DNA from 2 places in the Bacillus sp. JK106 genome. Region 1 is predicted to be linked to the other one. Evidence: riboswitches for the same ligand, from Rfam matches in the RefSeq annotation. Region 1 holds a riboswitch; the other holds the start of a gene.

The links. A riboswitch is a leader RNA that binds a small molecule or an ion and turns the genes downstream of it on or off. The one in region 1 is predicted to bind thiamine pyrophosphate.
Region 2: another riboswitch for thiamine pyrophosphate. It lies ahead of ACWJJS_RS07730 (ECF transporter S component); the one in region 1 lies ahead of tenA (thiaminase II).

Annotation. Positions count from the first base shown of each region.
Region 1 is NZ_JBSJQC010000002.1:263,874-276,366, forward strand. It holds gene ACWJJS_RS06860 (globin domain-containing protein) at 1-76, opposite strand, end outside; gene ACWJJS_RS06865 (lytic transglycosylase domain-containing protein) at 305-979, opposite strand; gene ACWJJS_RS06870 (CYTH domain-containing protein) at 984-1,559, opposite strand; gene ACWJJS_RS06875 (UPF0738 family protein) at 1,684-2,049, shown strand; gene yjbM (GTP diphosphokinase) at 2,077-2,712, shown strand; gene ACWJJS_RS06885 (NAD kinase) at 2,730-3,530, shown strand; gene ACWJJS_RS06890 (RluA family pseudouridine synthase) at 3,545-4,438, shown strand; gene prpE (bis(5'-nucleosyl)-tetraphosphatase PrpE) at 4,471-5,220, opposite strand; gene ACWJJS_RS06900 (monovalent cation:proton antiporter family protein) at 5,448-7,292, shown strand; TPP riboswitch at 7,346-7,454, shown strand; gene tenA (thiaminase II) at 7,542-8,249, shown strand; gene tenI (thiazole tautomerase TenI) at 8,227-8,844, shown strand; gene thiO (glycine oxidase ThiO) at 8,828-9,937, shown strand; gene thiS (sulfur carrier protein ThiS) at 9,934-10,137, shown strand; gene thiG (thiazole synthase) at 10,134-10,904, shown strand; gene thiF (thiazole biosynthesis adenylyltransferase ThiF) at 10,901-11,911, shown strand; gene thiD (bifunctional hydroxymethylpyrimidine kinase/phosphomethylpyrimidine kinase) at 11,934-12,493, shown strand, end outside.
Region 2 is NZ_JBSJQC010000002.1:410,637-417,300, forward strand. It holds gene ACWJJS_RS07710 (S8 family peptidase) at 1-576, opposite strand, end outside; gene ACWJJS_RS07715 (STAS domain-containing protein) at 796-1,629, shown strand; gene ACWJJS_RS07720 (energy-coupling factor transporter transmembrane component T family protein) at 1,675-2,436, opposite strand; gene ACWJJS_RS07725 (ABC transporter ATP-binding protein) at 2,411-4,048, opposite strand; gene ACWJJS_RS07730 (ECF transporter S component) at 4,035-4,634, opposite strand; TPP riboswitch at 4,816-4,929, opposite strand; gene ACWJJS_RS07735 (glycoside hydrolase family 18 protein) at 5,078-6,340, shown strand; gene ACWJJS_RS07740 (transcriptional regulator SplA domain-containing protein) at 6,431-6,568, shown strand.

The sequences.
Region 1 (12,493 bases):
CATAAAAAGTATCAACAAGTTGCGATAGAAGTTCCTCTCCAATCGCTTCATATGGTGCGTTAAACGATTGTCCCATGTTGACTACTCCTTTATATGGCTAATAGGAATCATAATTCCCATTGCGAATTTATCTTTCAGTTTTACTATCTTTAGTTACTGTATATTTTAGCAATAACATTTTATTTCTACAAACAAAGTGCCTTTCTGTCAGGCGCTTGTATTTCATATCATATCACATCGCCTTCATTCATGTGTAAGATTTCACTCCGCAAAAAAACCAGAGGGCGAAGGAAGCCTCTCTGGTTTACGCGTAATACTGCCGGGTTATGTTTTTGACATATTGCTGTGTTTCCTTAAACGGCGGAATGCCTCCGTACCGATCTACGTTGCCGGGGCCTGCGTTGTAGGCGGCTAACGCGAGAGATACATTTCCGTCGTATTTCGTGAGCATCTGCTTTAAGTACTTTGTGCCGCCCTCAGCGTTCTGGACGGGATCAAGCGGGTTTGACACCCCGAGTGATTCTGCCGTGGAAGGCATGAGCTGCATCAGTCCCATTGCCCCCGTACCGCTGACAGCTTTCGGATTAAAGCCTGATTCCTGTTTAATAACCGCGCGGATCAGCTTTTCGTCCACTCCGTATTTTTCGGCCGCTTTCTGAATGGCGCTGTCTATTGAAAAGTTTCCGGTGCTGATATCAGAAGCCGCATCCGGAGACTTTATGCCCGGGGAAGCTGCCTCGGAACCGGATGAAACGGGAATTCTCGGTGAATATGAAGCGTGAGCGGTCCGCACACCGTTTAAAATCCCTGATTCCGGCTGCTGCCGGACGGCTGTGTCCGTATACTGGCTGAGCAGCGCGCTGAAATTGGCAAGCGGGCTTTCTGAAGATTGTCCGCCTGAATCCGTGCTTGTATGAGAGATTGATTGCAGCGCCATTGACTGCAGCTGGAGAAGGGCCGCCCAATTCGTTATATTCACTGTGTCATTCCACCTTTTTTTGTTTCTGTTCATAAAAACGCTGGATTTTATTTTTCGTGATCCGCTCTGGGATGCCGAATTGCTTGAGCAATTGTTCAAACGCCCGTTTTCCTTCATCCCAGTCAGCAGCCTCGAATTCCAATTCAAAGTCTTCTTTCTCTAAATATCGGCTGTGATCTAAAATGATTAAGCCTTTTTCTGATTCTTTTTCCGCGCGTGCGGTCGACAGCGTCCCGAAATAGCAAATGTGTTCTGAACGGATTCCTAGACCGTCCAGCTGCCGTTTGACGGGGCCATCCGGAATCTTGAAGACGTCAAGATCCGGTGCCGCAGCAAGCTGTTGGTGCGTTTCCAGCAGACCGACCGCGGCAGGTTCTTTTAAAGTCAGAACGAACGAGCCGTCTTTTTCTCGGATGCGGAGTGCTGATTTTTTTTGTTTCAGGGAAAAATCTTTCGTGTCGAAATAATGATTGACCTGCTGTTTAAAATCATGTTCTTTCATGCAGAGTGCTTCACTCAGCTTCAGAAATTCTGATTTTGTCAGCAGGTTTTTGAATTCAATTTCTATTTCTTGGGTCATGACAGTCTTCCTTTCAGGACGAAAAATTGTATAATTCCCATTATCTCTTTAGAGGTTACGTTTATCAATATCGACCTTGATATGATAAAATAAATGCTGTACTTTGTTAAAAAAGGAGAACATTATGCAAAAGAGAATTGAAATCCAGAATGCATCATTAACAGAAGACGCGCTCCGCTTGAAGTGCGGAGAAGACTTAAGCGGAGCGGAACGCAAAGCCTCAGGTCAAATGCTTGTTGATTCCGATCACTTTGCTTTTGTATACATACTTGAATCAGCTGACTCTTTTGAATATGTCATTATAAAAGAACATGTCTGGCCGGATCTGAAAGAAGCCTTAGACCAAGGAAAACCGGCGGTCCTTGAGGCCGGCGGAAAAACGGTTGAACTTTCAGGGCTGCATGAAGAACTCGATTATCTTCTTGAAAATATTAAAGATAATGCAAACTACGGAGATATGGAAGAAAAAGTGAAAAACGTATTTCTTTAGAACAGGTTCGGAATTGGGGGATGTACGATGGATGACAAACAATGGGAGCAATTTCTAGCGCCATACCGCCAGGCTGTTGAAGAATTAAAGGTGAAGCTGAAAGGCGTCAGAACCCTTTATGAGTATGAAGATGACCACTCACCGATTGAGTTTGTGACAGGCCGCGTGAAGCCGGTGGCGAGCATACTTGAAAAAGCGAGACGAAAAAGCATACCGCTTCATCAGATTGAAACGATGCAGGATATCGCGGGGCTGCGTATTATGTGCCAATTTGTCGATGATATCCAGATCGTCAAAAATATGCTGTTTGCCAGAAAAGATTTTACCGTTGTCGATAAGCGGGATTACATAGCAGAGCATAAGGAAAGCGGATATCGGTCTTACCACCTTGTCGTTTTATATCCTTTACAAACAACGTCCGGTGAAAAGCACGTTCTTGTGGAGATACAGATTCGGACGCTTGCCATGAACTTTTGGGCAACCATTGAGCATTCACTGAATTACAAATACAGCGGGAACATTCCCGAAAAAGTAAAGCTGAGGCTGCAGCGGGCCTCAGAAGCCGCATCCCGGCTCGATGAAGAAATGTCAGAAATCCGCGGAGAAATCCAGGAAGCCCAAGCCGCGTTCTCGCGAAAGAAAAAAGCGGGAGACCGCCAGTAGGAAAGGAGGGGAATGGCATGAAATTTGCCGTTTCTTCAAAAGGAGACGAGGTTTCAGATACACTGAAAAGCAAAATACAGGCGTATTTACTCGATTTTGATATGACCTTGGATGAAAAAGAGCCGGAAATCGTTATTTCCGTCGGCGGTGACGGAACGCTTCTTTACGCATTTCACAGGTACAGCGACCGTCTTGATAAAACGGCTTTTGTCGGAGTTCACACGGGGCATTTGGGTTTTTATGCCGATTGGGTTCCGCAGGAGATAGAAAAGCTCGTTCTGGCCATTGCCAAAACGCCGTATCATACCGTGGAGTATCCCCTTCTTGAGGTGATTGTCACTTATCATGATGAAGAGCGTGAGGAGCGGTATCTGGCTTTGAACGAATGTACAATCAAAAGCATAGAAGGCAGTCTCGTCGCTGACGTGGAAATTAAAGGCCAGCTGTTTGAAACGTTCAGGGGAGACGGTTTATGTCTGTCCACGCCTTCCGGAAGCACGGCTTATAATAAGGCGTTAGGCGGCGCGATCATCCACCCTTCCATCAGGGCGATTCAGCTTGCGGAAATGGCATCCATCAACAACAGAGTGTTCAGGACTGTCGGCTCGCCGCTTTTGCTTCCCGATCATCATAACTGTGTCATCAAACCGAGAAACGACGTCGACTTTCAAGTCACAATTGATCATTTAACCTTGCTGCATAAGGATGTCAAGTCCATTCTATGCCGTGTGGCAAATGAAAAAGTCAGATTTGCAAGATTCCGCCCTTTTCCGTTTTGGAAAAGGGTGCAGGATTCCTTTATCGGAAAAGGCGAATAGAAAGAGGAAACGGATTGGACAACTTTTTTATCCAAAAGAACATGACTGCCCGGGAAGCCGGCATGACGGTAAAAGAATATACGGCGCAGCTCGGCATTTCAAAGCGGCTTCTCGCTGACATTAAATTCGGCGGGGGAGACCTGCTTGTGAACGGAGAGCATGTAACCGTCCGCACCGTGTTAGCGGAGGGAGACGTGCTTAAGATTGAATTTCCGAAGGAGCATGTGAGTGAAACGCTTTTGCCTGAGCCGGTTCCGCTTGATATTCTTTATGAAGATGACCATGTGCTTGTGGTCAATAAACAGCCGTATGTCTCCTCAATTCCATCAAGAGAACACCCGTCGGAAAGCATCGCTAACGGAGTGATCAGCCACTACCGAAAAAGCGGCGTGCCATCAACGGTTCATCTTGTCACCCGCCTTGACAGGGATACATCGGGGGCGATGCTCATCGCCAAACATCGGCTTTCCCATTCTCTTTTGTCGGCAGCGCAGAAAAAGGGGCTTGTCAGCAGGCGGTATCTCGCTGTCGTACACGGGATCATGCTGCAGAAGGAAGGAACGGTGGACGCGCCCATCGGAAGAAAACACGACAGTATTATTGAGCGGATGGTAACGCCGGATGGACAACGAGCGGTGACGCATTTTCAAACGGAAAAAGCGGGACATGCGTTTACGCTTGCAGCCCTGCGGCTGGAAACGGGGCGGACGCATCAAATCCGGGTGCACATGAGCTACCTCGGCCATCCGTTAGTCGGTGATACACTGTACGGCGGAAAAAATGAGGGAATTGCCCGGCAGGCTCTTCACAGTGAGCGGCTTTCATTCGTACACCCCATGACCGGAGAAACGCTCGTTTTTCACGCCCCGGTGCCTGACGATATGAAAACATTAATTGAACACATGTAAAGCCCGAACCGTTTATCGGTTTCGGGCTTTTTTCATGCCTGCCTGCCGTGATCCTCGCGAAATCGTGAAGCATCATAGGGCATTGAGCTTTCCACAGAGACGGTTTCATGCTCCGGAAAACGAAAGCCTGTCAGCTGATTGCCGAAGACGCACCCTGTATCAATGTTGATCGTACGGTTGACGATCCGGGGGCGTTTTACCGGGGTATGGCCGTACACAACCCACGCTTTACCTTCATAGTCGGCAGCCCAGTCTCTTCTGACGGGTCTGCCGTCGGGATGCGTTTCACCCGTAATATCGCCGTACAGAACAAATTCTTTTACCTTACGCGAGTATTTACCGATATCGTCAGCTTTTATGCCGGCGTGAGCGACAACGAGATCGCCATTATGTAAAATATCATAAAGCGGCGCTGACTCATATAATCGGATAAATTGTCCGGAGACTTCCGTTCTGTCGGCGGGAGACAGCTCTTTCAGTTCGGCTGCCGTCGTTTCCAGTCCGTGCATCACTTTTACGGGGTTTCCTTTTAAGTAACGATACAGTTTGTTGCAATGATTTCCCGGGACATAACGGACGGCTCCTTTTTCATATGCTTTTGCCACAAAACGCATCACTTCTACGGATTTTGGGCCTCTGTCCGTTAAATCCCCCGCAAAGACAAGCGTTCTGCCTTCAGAATGGACGGGCGTTCCGTCTTTCACTTCATATCCGAGCTTTTGCATTAAGGCGATCATTTCGTCATAACATCCGTGTATATCGCTGATGATGTCGTAAGCCATTCGTGTCAGCCTCCTTATTAACGGTTTTTTATTTATTATGGGGCTAATTCCTATACCTAATTACGCTGTTTTTGCACAAATTAAAAAAGAATTAAAGAAATAAAGCCTTATCACTTTTTTTTCGCGTTCAGCCTTGTTAGAATATGCGTTATGTTTTTAAAAAAAAGTAAGGTTTCGCCCGCTTAAAGCGGGCTTTTATAACCCTTGTTTTAAGGAGGTATTTACAAATGGAACACACATCAGTCGCATCTTTAGTCGTCGTTTTGATCGTCGCTTTTTTGACGCCGCTCCTTTTACATCGGTTTAAGCTCAGCATCCCCGTCGTCGTCGCGGAGATCATCATGGGGCTTATTATCGGAAAAAGCGGCCTGAATCTTGTCGTTCAGGGAGACACGTGGCTGGAGACGCTGTCTGTTCTCGGCTTTATCTTTTTAATGTTTTTAAGCGGCTTGGAAATTGATTTTTCTTCATTTGAGAAAGGGAAGAAAAAACAATTCCTTCCGAACGGCAAGGAAGCGCCCAACACGTTTTCTGCCGCACTGATTATCTTTTTCGGCATCTTTATTTTATCATTGCTGCTGTCCTATGCCTTTGTATTAGCCGGTTTTATACAAAACGCATTTTTAATGACGCTTATTATTTCGACGATATCACTCGGTGTGGTGGTCCCGACTTTAAAAGAAGAACGGATCATGAACTCCAATATCGGCCAGATTATCCTGCTTGTCGCCGTTATCGCGGACTTGGCTACAATGATTCTGCTCGCTTTCTTCTCTTCTCTTTACGGAGAAGACAGCGGAAATATGTGGCTTCTGTTGATTCTCTTTGCCGCGGGGGTCGTGCTGTATTTCTTCGGCAGGATCTTTAAACATCGTTCATTTGTGCAGTCGATGTCTAAAGGCACTGTGCAGATCGGCACGAGAGCCATTTTCACACTGATTATCGTGCTTGTCGCTTTATCGGAATCTCTCGGGGCGGAAAATATTCTCGGCGCGTTTTTGGCAGGCGTTCTGGTATCGCTTCTGTCTCCGAATAAAGAAATGGTGGAACAGCTGGATTCCTTCGGCTACGGGTTTTTAATTCCGATCTTTTTCGTCATGGTCGGGGTGAAATTGGACATTTGGACGCTTTTCCAAGATCCGAAAACATTAACGATGATTCCGCTTCTTCTGCTTGCGCTGTTTATCAGCAAAATGTTCCCGGTGTTTTATTTAAAGAAATGGTACGACAAAAGAACCGTGTTTGCTTCGGGCTTTTTGCTGACGTCCACGCTGTCGCTTGTTATCGCGGCGGCTACGATCGGAGAAAGGCTCCACATTATCAGCGCCAATATGTCCGGCGCGCTGACTTTAGTTGCGGTTATTGCCAGCATCATCACGCCGATCGGCTTTAAGAAATTATTCAAACGGCAAAGCGCGCCGCAGGAAAAAAAGCGCATTACATTTATCGGCGCCAATCAAATGACGCTCCCGGTTACGCTGGAATTGCCAGAGGAGGAATATGAAGTACGGGTCGTCCATGTGTATCAGGAAAATGCCGGGGAAACGCTTGCGGAATCCGTTTTTTCAGTTGACACGATTTCTGATTACGAGCCCGGCACGCTTGAGTCGCACGGTATTTTTAAAACGGATATTCTTGTCGTGGCGACGGGAAATGAAGATGTGAACGCTGAAATCGCCTTACTAGCGAAAGAGAAAGGGACTGAGCGTATCATCGCAAGCGTCGGCTCGGTTGAGCATGAAACAAAACTGAAAGAAGAGGGCATCAGTATTTTTTCTATCCTTATGTCTACAAAAACGCTGCTGCGCGCGTTAATTGAGGCGCCGGGCGTGATGAGCCTCCTGACGAATGAGGAGTCTTCGTTATATCAGATCAATCTGGAAAACCCGGCGTATAACGGCATCATTCTGCGGGAATTTCCGCTGATGGGCGATGTGATTTTCGTCCGGATTTTCAGAGGTGTGGACAGCATCGTTCCGCACGGAGACACGCGGCTGAAAACAGGAGACCGTCTCATCGTCACGGGCTCGCGCAACTACGTGTCGGAACTGAGAAAAATCCTTGAAGCTTGACCAAATTGCAATTCGTGATAATATAGAAGGCATAACAAATAAATCATTAATCGTATGACCACTAGGGGTGTCCTTCATAAGGGCTGAGATAAAAGTGAGACTTTTAGACCCTCATAACTTGAACAGGTTCAGACCTGCGTAGGGAAGTGGAGCGGTATTTTTTTGGGGTTCCTTTTATCCATTTAAATTCCAAACCACTTTTCCGATGCGGGAAAGTGGTTTTTTTATTTTATCAGGGGGGAAGACATGATGACATTTTCTGAAGAATGCAGACAGGCGGCTGCCGAATGGTGGGACGGAAGTTTTGTTCATCCGTTTGTAACGGGAATCGGTGACGGAAGCCTGCCGATTGACCGTTTCAGCTATTACGTGCTGCAAGATTCCTACTATTTGACGCATTTTGCAAAAGTTCAGGCGTTCGGCGCCGCATATGCCGAAGACTTGTTTACGACGGGCAGGATGGCGGGCCACGCTCAAGGGACATATGAAGCGGAAATGGCGCTGCACCGCGAGTTTACGGAGCTTTTAGGAATTACGGAAGAAGAGCGTGCGGCATTTAAACCGGCACCGACCGCCTATTCTTATACGTCTCATATGTACAGATCGGTGATGAGCGGCAATTTTGGAGAAATATTAGCTGCGCTTCTGCCCTGTTATTGGCTTTATTATGAAGTCGGCGAACACTTAAAAGAGTGCAAACCGGAGCATCCGATTTATGAAAAATGGGTCGGTACATACGGCGGAGACTGGTTCAGACAGCAGGTCGAAGAACAGATCAGCCGTTTTGATGAGATTGCTGAAAACAGCACAGAGGAAATCCGTGCAAAAATGAAAGAGAATTTTGTGATTTCAAGCTATTATGAATATCAATTTTGGGGAATGGCTTATCAAAAAGAAGGCTGGTCCGAGAAGGACGGAAAAGAGGTGGAATCCTTTGGAGCTGCACGCGGTAACTGATAATCGCAAACCCGTTGCCGAGCTGGCCGAGGATATTCTATCGATTCAGCGCGAAGTGAGCTTTATCCATATCCGTGAGCGGGATAAAACAGCGGGAGAGATCATGCAGCTTTTGTCCCTTTTGAAAAAGGGCGGTGCGGATAAGGACAAATTGATCATCAATGACAGGGCGGATATCGCGCTTTTTGCCAACATACACCGTGTTCAGCTTCCGTCCCGCAGCTTTTCCGTAAAACAGGTGCGAAGCAGATTTCCCCATCTTCATATCGGACGTTCGGTTCATTCGCTGGAAGAAGCCATCCAAGCTGAAAAGGAAGATGCGGATTATGTGGTGTTCGGCCATATATTTGAAACCGAATGTAAACAAGGACTTGAAGCAAGAGGCATCAGCCTGCTTTCAGAGATCAAACGCACGCTTTCCATCCCCGTTATCGCAATCGGCGGAATGACACTGCAGACGATCGGACACACAAAGCAGGCGAAGCCGGACGGAATTGCCGTCATGTCAGGCATTTTCTCAGCTGAAAATCCTGAGGAGGCGGCAAAACGGTATGCACGCGCGGTAAGGGAGGCCGATTATGAAGAAACACTATGATACGGCGGTGATCGGCGGCGGAATTATCGGGTGCGCCATTTCTTATGAGCTGGCGAAGACGCAGCAGAACGTTGTCTTGTTTGAAGGCGGAGAAGTCGGCCGAAAAACGACAAGCGCTGCCGCGGGAATGCTGGGCGCTCATGCGGAATGTGAAAAACGGGATGCGTTTTTTGATTTTGCCATGCACAGTCAAAGGCTGTATGAAGCGGCGGGGCAAGAGCTTGAGGAAGTTTGCGGCATTGACATCAGGCGCCATAACGGCGGAATGCTTAAACTGGCGTATACCGAAGAAGATATCGCCCGTTTACGGAAGATGGATGATCTGCCTTCCGTCACTTGGCTTTCAGCGGAAGATGCCCTTGAAAAAGAGCCTTACGCTTCAAAAGACATTCTCGGCGCCAGTTTTATAAAAGACGATGTCCATGTCGAACCGTACTATGTTTGCAAAGCGTATGCAAAAGGGGCGCGGCGCTATGGCGCTCACATATATGAGCATACACAAGCCACCTCCGTAAAACGGGTGAACGGAGAATACTGCATCACAACGTCCGGCGGGGATGTTTATGCTGACAAAGTCGCAGTTGCAAGCGGTGTATGGAGCGGCCGGTTTTTCAGCCAGCTCGGCTTGGGACAGCCTTTTTTTCCTGTGAAAGGAGAATGCCTTTCCGTGTGGAATGACGATACCCCGCTGACCAAAACCCTTTACCATGATCATTGTTATGTCGTCCCGAGAAAAAGCGGCCGGCTTGTCATCGGCGCCACGATGAAACAGGGTGACTGGAGCGATACGCCTGACATCGGAGGAATTGAGGCCGTCATTGCAAAAGCGAAAACCATGCTTCCCGCCATCGAACATATGAAAATAGACCGGTTTTGGGCGGGGCTCAGGCCGGGAACAAGAGACGGCAAGCCGTTTATCGGGCAACACCCTGAAGACAGCGGCATCATCTTCGCCGCCGGCCATTTTCGGAACGGCATCCTGTTGGCGCCGGCAACGGCTGAAATGGTGCGGGATATGATCATGGAAAGACAGATTAAACAGGAATGGGAAGAAGCGTTTCGAATCGATCGCAAGGAGGCTGTTCATATATGATCCTTCAGCTGAACGGAAAACAAATTGATTGGAATCGAAAAGAGGGGACGGTTCAGGATTTGCTTGAATTGTACCAGCTTGACCAAAGAATCGTAGTTGTGGAGAGAAATAAAGAAATCATTGAAAAAAAGAATTATGAAAATACAAGTTTGTGTGACCGCGATGTCATAGAAATTGTCCATTTTGTAGGAGGCGGATGAGGATGTTAACAATAGGCGGAAAACAGTTTCGGTCAAGATTGCTGTTAGGAACGGGAAAATATCCGAGTTTTGAGATTCAGAAAGAGGCGGTGGCCGTCTCGGAATCAGATATTTTAACCTTTGCGGTGCGGCGGATGAACATCTTTGAAGAGTCTCAGCCTAACTTTCTCGAACAGCTTGATTTGTCTAAATACACGCTTCTGCCGAATACGGCCGGCGCCGCAACGGCTGAAGAGGCGGTCCGAATCGCAAGGCTTGCCAAAGCTTCAGGGCTTTGTGACATGATAAAAGTAGAAGTCATCGGATGCAGCCGGTCACTTTTGCCTGATCCGGTTGAAACGCTGAAAGCATCAGAACAGCTGCTCGAAGAGGGATTTATCGTGCTTCCGTATACGTCGGATGATGTCGTGCTCGCAAGACGTCTTGAGGAGCTCGGGGTGCATGCCATTATGCCGGGCGCTTCGCCGATCGGTTCCGGTCAGGGAATTTTAAATCCGCTGAATCTTTCTTTTATCATTGAACAGGCGAAGGTGCCGGTCATTGTCGATGCCGGCGTCGGATCTTCAAAAGACGCCGCCTACGCGATGGAGCTCGGGGCTGACGGCGTGCTGTTAAATACCGCTGTGTCAGGCGCAGATGATCCGGTCAAAATGGCCAGGGCGATGAAGCTTGCCGTAGAAGCGGGCCGTCTTTCTTATGAAGCCGGGAGAATTCCGGTGAAAGATTACGGAACTGCAAGCAGTCCGCGAGACGGTCTTCCGGTATGACGGACAGATATTCCAGACAGGAGCTGTTTCAGCCGATCGGTCCCACCGGCCAAGAGAAGCTCCGGTCGTCTCATGCCGTGATTATCGGCGCGGGTGCGCTTGGGACGGCAAGTGCGGAGATGCTTGTCAGAGCAGGGGTCGGGAAGGTAACGATCGCTGACAGAGATTATGTGGAGTGGAGTAATCTCCAGCGCCAGCAGCTTTATACCGAAGACGATGTCAGACAGGAAATGCCGAAAGCCGCGGCGGCTGAAAAACGGCTTCGGTCTATAAATAGCGATGTAGAGGTCGAGGGATTTGTCATGGATGTCACTGCGGAAAATGCACCCGGATTGATTCGTGACGCCTCCCTCATCGTGGATGCCGCCGACAACTTTGAAACGAGACTGATTGTGAACGATGCGGCTGTGCAGAAAGGGATTCCCTTTCTGTACGGCGCCTGTGTCGGCAGCTACGGGCTCTCTTTTACCGTCATTCCCGGTGTCACGCCGTGCCTTCACTGTCTGCTTGAGACATTGCCTTTAGGCGGTATGACATGCGATACGGCGGGAATCATCAGCCCGGCTGTATTGCAGACGGCCGTTTTTCAGGCAGCAGATGCGCTGAAGCTGTTAACGGGCGGATCTATCGAGCATGTTCTCCGTTCCTTTGATTTATGGAAAAATGAACGGTCAGAAATAAACGTCGCCCGTCTTAAGTCGGCTGATTGTCCAAGCTGCGGCACAAACGATTTTCCGTTTTTATCCTATGAAAATCAGACAAAAGCGGCGGTTCTGTGCGGGCGGAACACGGTGCAGATCAGAACGGGGATTTCCGAACAGTTTGATCTGCAAAATCTTGCGGGGCAGCTCAGACGGGCAGGGCTTGATGTTTCAGCCAACCCGTATTTAATTTCGTTTTGCACAGACAATTTCAAGATGGTACTGTTTCGTGACGGCAGAGCATTAATACACGGCACAAGTGATATCAGCAGAGCGAAATCTTTTTATCATAAATGGATCGGATAATGTGAAAGGAGCGAAAAACATCATGAGCATATGCAAAGCATTGACGATTGCCGGATCAGACTCAGGAGGCGGCGCCGGTATACAGGCGGATCTCAAAACCTTTCAGGAGCTCGGCGTTTTCGGGATGTCAGCCCTGACAGCGGTAACCGCCCAGAACACGTTGGGCGTTCACGGCATTTATCCGCTCACCCGGGAGGCGCTGGGCAGCCAGATTGACGCGGTGGCGGAAGATTTGCGGCCTGATGCTGTAAAAACAGGAATGCTGTGGAGCGCGGAAATGATTGCGGAAATTGCGGAAAAAACGGATCAGTACGGGCTTGATCATCTCATCACCGATCCCGTCATGATTGCCAAAGGAGGCGCTTCCCTGCTGCGTGAGGAATCTCAGGCCGCGTTAAAAGAGCTGTTAATTCCGCGCAGCTATGCGGTGACGCCGAATGTTCCGGAAGCTGAGGTATTGACGGGGATGGAAATCCGCACGTTTGAGGACCGGAAAAAAGCGGCCGAACGCCTTTGCAAGCTTGGGGCAAAGCATGTCATCATAAAAGGCGGACATCAGCCTGAACAGGGGAGAATCGTTGA
Region 2 (6,664 bases), 140 kb from region 1:
ATACGACAGTTCCTCTGTACGCTCGTCTCCGTCGCCTTCGTTTCCTGCCGCGCAAACGACCAGAACACCGCTGTTTACCGCATTTGTGACGGCTTCTTTCAATTCAGGCACATCGTTCGGCCCGCCGAGTGACATGGAAATAATGTCCGCCTTTTGTTCAACGGCGTAGTTGATGCCGTTAATGATCCATTCGTATTTGCCGCTGCCGTTTTGACCGCCGAGAACTTTAACGATTAAAAGGCTTGCTTCCGGCGCGACACCCGAAATTCCGCCGTTTGAATCATTGGCGGCAATCGTTCCGGAAACGTGTGTCCCGTGTCCGTTGTAATCGGAAATCACGTCTTCTTTGCCTCCGTCATCATCGGTGAAGTTTTTCCCGCCGACAATCCGGTCTTTCAAATCAGGATGATTGATGTCGCAGCCTGTGTCAAGCACCGCGATTTTAATATCCTTGCCTTTAAACCCTTTTGCCCACAACTCTGGCGCCTTAATCACTTTAATCCCCTCAGGAAGCTCGTTCACATCCATGATCTGTTCATCCGTGACATAAGGAATCAAATGCATTTCACCATTCATAAAAAAGCCCTCCTTTTTTATGCTTGCGAGTGGATACAAGGGTGTTGCTACTATTTTATGGCAGAGCATGCCGGCCGGAAAGAGTCATTTGAAGCATTTTCATAAAAAAGGCGTAATCTATCGTACTAAAAAATTTCAAATAAATGGATAGTTTAACAGCTTTCATTTTCATTCATGACCCGCTGACGCTATAATTGGAAATGGGAAAGGAGAAGAGATATGAAGATAAGTGAAGCATTATACAGCTATTTTTCAGAACAAGTGGATCAAATTGCGAAAGAGTGGATCGAAACGATGGAAGATTCGGATCCTAATTCGATTTATTCTTTGACAAATCCCGTCATCACAGAAGAACTGACGGAGCAGGATAAAGAATTTTACCGGCATATTAATAAAATGTATATCATGCCGGAAAAAGAATTTTTAGAAGAGTTCGAGCGGTGGGTGATTGAGCTTGCGAAAGACCAGAAGCATCTGGATACTCCCGTCCAGTATGTGGTCCGTGAATTCATGAGAAACCGGAGACTATACATCAGTTATTATGATGCGTTTGCCGATAAACATGAATCTTCGTTTGCTCAGGGAGAAAGGAAGAAATGGGAGAATTTAATTGCACAAGTATTTGATTTTACGATTTACACGTTTGTCGATCATGCTGAGCATAACTCAAAAATGCAGCTGAATGCGCAAAGAGAAATGATTTTGGAGTTAAGCTCGCCGGTTATCACGCTGAGCAAACGGACGGCGCTGCTGCCGCTTGTCGGCGATATTGACACGGAGCGCGCCAAATTCATTCTTGAGAATACGCTGAGCACATGTGCAAAACGGCTGATTGAACATCTGTTAATTGACCTGTCGGGTGTAGTGGTTGTCGATACGATGGTGGCGCATCAGATTTTTAAATTAATTGAGGCGCTGAAATTGATCGGCGTCACGTCCACTTTATCCGGAATCAGGCCGGAAATCGCTCAAACCGCCGTACAGCTCGGCATTAATTTCTCAGATATTACGGTCAAGTCCAATCTCGCTCAGGCTCTCAATTATCATCAATAACATACATAACAAAACAGGCTGCCGAATCACTCCGGCGGCCTGTTTTTATACAAACAACAATGAAATGAGCCAGCTTGCGCCGAATAACAGAAGCACGAGCAGGAAAAAGCACCAGTCGGCGCGGCGCACAGTAACAGTTCTGTAAAACGTGCGGTTTCGGCTCCCCGTAAAGCCTTTAGATTCCATCGCGATCGCCGTGCGTTCCGCCTTTCTGATTGCGCCTGCCAATAGCGGAATGGTGAAGCGCCTGAAGGCGGAGAGCTTTTCTTTCAGCCCGGAATCAGACGCCGCACCCCTGATTCTGTGCGCCTGCCGGATGATCAGGATTTCATCTTTCAGAAGAGGGAGAAACCGGAATCCCGCGATAACGCCGTATGCAAGCTTGGGCGGCAGCTTACACTGCTGAATCAGACTGAGCATGAACAGAATCGGATCGGTTGTAAAAAGAAACATCATCGACAAAGCAGAAAAACATAAAATACGAAACGCGATAGAAATCCCGAGCGCCGCATTATCACTGTTGACGGCAATCGGCCCGAGCTTAAACAGCAGATTGCTTCCGGTTGTCGGGACGTTTCCGAATACGGCGGCAGTCCATAAAGAACCGAAGGCCAGAATGACAAACGGAATCGTGAACAGCAGCCATTTTTTCAGCGGCACACGCCCCGCTGAGAGGACGCCTCCCGCAATGATGATATAAAACAAAGCAGGGGTGTACGGATTATAAATAAACGACAGCATAATGACGCATAACAATACAGCCGCCGCCTTTATTGACGGGTTAACAGCCTCCAGCCGCAAGTTCATTTCTCCGCCTCCTGTCGTGTTTCATCCATTCATACCGCAGCGGCAAAGCCAAATGTGCCTGCTCGGCGATCCCGATGTTATCAGAAAACAAAGCGTCGGGAGTTCCCCGGAATACCAGTTTCGTGCCGCAGAGCACAAGGATCGTGTCGGCATAATCCGAGACGAGTTCCATATCGTGTGTCACCATCAAAACAGCCGTTCCTTCCTTTTGAATCTCACGGAGCATTTGCATACACTCCCGCGCCGTTTTGGCATCCTGTCCGAAAGTCGGTTCATCAAGCATCAAAACGTTCACATTGTGCATAAGCATCGTCGCGACGCTGAGCCGGCGTTTTTGTCCTTGGCTTAAAGAAAACGGATGCTGTGAGGCATGGCGTCTCAGGCCGAATCGGGTTAACAGCTGAAGAGCTTTCTCCTTTGCGGCTCTGTTGCTTTCAAAACCGAACATCAGCTCTTGAATGACGGAATCTGTGACAAACTGGTGTTCAGGATTCTGGAAAACATATCCGATCTGCCGCCGCAGCTCTTTTTCAGAATAGGAATCAATCGGTCTGCCGCCTATTTTGATGTCTCCGCCCAGCGGACGGATGAGCTTGGCCGCGGCAGAAAGGAGCGTGGATTTTCCTGTTCCGTTAGGGCCGGCAATCGCGGTGATTGAACCTTTTTTTACGGAAAAGCTCACATCCTGAAAAATGACGTCTGCTCCTCTTGAGAATGACAGCCCGTGAACGCTCAGCGCGTCTTCTGCCGAAAGCGCAACGGGCCTGGGTTCAGGCAGAGATGGTACAGGTTCGTGAAACAGATTTTCTTTACACAATGTAAAAGGAATGCTGACGTGCTCCTGCAATGAGATCACACGCGGAATCGGAATGCCGAGCTGCATCAGCTCTTCAATCTTGGTTTCAAAGATAACATCCGTCTCTCCGTCCATCACCTTCTGACCCGTTTCGTCAAGCACAATCGTCCTGTCCATCCACGGCGCCCAGTGATCAAGCTGATGTTCGATAACGAGAAGGCCGAAGCCTTTTTTTGCTTGAAGATCTTTGATCAGCCGCACTAATTCACGTGCGGAATATGGATCAAGCTGTGCCGTCGGTTCGTCCAAAATAATGAGTTCCGGTTCCATCGCAATAATACAGGCAAGCGCCACTTTTTGTTTTGAACCGCCTGACAGCGAAGCGATCGCTCGCGTTTTCAGATGAGTGATCTCTAATTTTTCTAAAACGTCATCGATAATCGCGTCCATATCTTCTTTTGTATATTGCAAATTTTCCAGACCGAAGGCGATTTCATCTTCAACCGATAGCATGCAAAACTGCTGGTCCGGATCTTGAAACACGACGCCGATGGATCTGGCGGCGGGTTCTGTCAGATGTGAAAGAGGTGTTCCGTATAAAGAAACGGTTCCTGATTGAACCCCATCGCATGCTTCCGGGTACAGACCGTTTAAACAGAGAGCGAGCGAGCTTTTGCCGCATCCGCTCGGCCCGAGCAATAAAGCCCGCTCTCCTTTGCGGAGCTGAAAGGACACGTTTTGAAAAATCGGCTTTTCATCCTGATCATAAGAAAAGGTAAGACAGCTGGCCGATAGAAGGGGTTCAGATGCCTGCATCTTGGTTCACCTGTTTCTTTTTCTTCTTGAATTGTTTTCCGAGCGCCATGCCGTTCAGCACTCCTGTGTAAGCCAGCGCATCACTGATTGCTTTGCCGAGAAGGCCGGCAAGAAGCGCACCTGAGACCAGACGGATGAGAAGCATGACGGCTAATAAACCCGGATTCAAAACAGAGTATCCGGAAACGAACAAGTCATAAATGAAGCTTGTCACAGAAGACCCCATACCGGATAAAAGAAGCACGGGCAGGGTATACACCCGCCAGCGTGTCGCTAAAAAGACCGCTTCCGCACCGATTCCCTGTGCGATCCCGATCAGAATCACCATCGGTCCTGACGGATTTCCGAGTAAGCACTCCACAAACGCGGCGATGATTTCAGAAACGAGAGCCGCTCCCGGTTTTTGAATAATGTACGCGGCAATCACAGAGACGATAAACCAGATACCGTAAATCGGTTCATAACTCATCCGGCCGAAAAATCCTGCCGCTATATTGCTTGCATGAGTTGATACTAAATAAATGACAGCAAATACAACACTGATGACGGACATGACGACAATTTCTCTCATTTTCCAATTTTTCATTGTGATCTCCTGCTTTCTTATCGGATAGTTGTTTGTATGAAGAGTTGATTTTACGAAAGACGATTGATCGTAAGTTTCATATTGCGGTGTCCTCCCCCGTTTTTTAATGAAAAATAAAAAACTGCATATCCGAGGGAATATGCAGCAGCAGAACGAAAACGCATGGGGAAAAACCCTGCGCTCCGGTCAATCTGCACTTCCCCACGCTGGTATTATCCAGATCGGGTTATAAGGGATCAAAACACGCCTGCCGCATGTTTTATCTCAGCCGATAACAGCACCCCTAGTGCGTTTCCTATACAGTTTTTTATGATGACATCATCATAGTTGATCATGTCTGATTTGTAAACAGCCTTTCTCCGAACAGAGTTTGGAATCGGACCGGAGGATCATTCATAAAGATAAGAAGACCCCTTTTGATCAAAAGGAAACGGAGGACATCTATGTTTGTTCATACAGTGCAGTCTGGCGACTCGTTATTTTCCATCAGCAGAAAGTACGGATATCCTGTTGACAGCATCAGAAGCGTCAACGGGCTTGAGGAAACGAATATCGTGCCGGGACAGGCGCTTTTAATCCCCATTAATGAATATACGGTTCAGCCGAATGATACGTATGCCGTTATCGCAGGTAAGGCTTATGTGCCGCAGATGAAGCTGATGCAGGCAAACCCGGATATTCCGCCGAACCGGCTGCGGACGGGTATGAAAGTGAAGATCCCTGATATCTCTAACTATCTTGCGGGAACCCTGCAATTTTATGTCATTCGGACGCCTGAAGCGGATAGAGAGCTCATTAATGATTTTGCGCCGTATTCTTCGGCGATTTCTTTGTTTGAATATCATTTCGGCCCGAACGGAGATATCATGAACGATTTAAACGACAGAACCGCAATAGAAACCACATGGCAGAACAGAGTGCGCCCGCTTGCCGTCATTACGAATCTGACAGAAGGGGGATTCAGTCCGGAATTAGCCCATCAAGTGCTGCAAAATCCGGCGGCAAGAACGAATCTCGTCAACAATATCGTCTCCTTAACCGTAAGAAAGGGATACGGCGGTGTAAATATCGATTTTGAACGGGTCAGAGAAGCTGACAGGGATCTCTTCACAGGATTTCTCCGGCAGTTAAAAACCCGGCTTTCAGAGCATCAGCTCGCGTTAACGATATCGGTTCCGGCGAAAACAAGTGATGCAGTGCCGTGGCTGAGGGGATATGATTACGGCGGAATCGGAGCCGTCGTCGATTATATGTTCATTATGGCGTACGACTGGCACCACGCCGGCAGTGAGCCGGGACCCGTGGCGCCTTTAACAGAGGTCAGGCAAACGATCAATTTTGCCATCAGCAGGGTGCCGAGAAGAAAAGTGATTCTCGGTGTTCCGCTGTACGGGTATGATTGGGTGATTCCGTACCGTCCGGGAACGATCGGATCCGCCATCTCCAATCAGCGCGCCATGGAAACGGCGATGAAGCATCAATCAATGATCCGTTATTCCCAGCAGGAGCGTTCCCCTTACTTCCGGTATACTGATGAAAATGGAAGAACGCATGAAGTGTGGTTTGAGGATGTACGGAGCATGAGTGAAAAAATGGTTCTCGTTCGGGAGTTCGGACTGCAGGCGATCGGCGCGTGGCAATTAACGCTCGGTTTCAAACCGGGCCCGTGGCTGCTTAGGAACTTTTTCACGATCCGAAAAATATAGCTGCATGTCCCGCCCCGCAAGTGATTTTTTCTTTCCTATGATAACGGAGCTTCTTTTGGACAATCTAAAATTGAAAAGGAGGTCTGTCATATGAAGAAAAGGGAAGAGCAGTATATCAACGAGGCTGAGTATGTACCGCACCCGACGAAAGAAGGGGAATACGCGCTCATGCTGCATGAATCCTATCATTTCCTTTCAGAAGAGGATGAAAGCGATTTGCCGGAATAAGGGTTTTATGCCTTTATTCCGTTTATTTTATAGGCATGTGCTGAAATCACAAATTTAAGGTTGACACATTCCTTTTTTTTCTGTAATCTCAGTGTG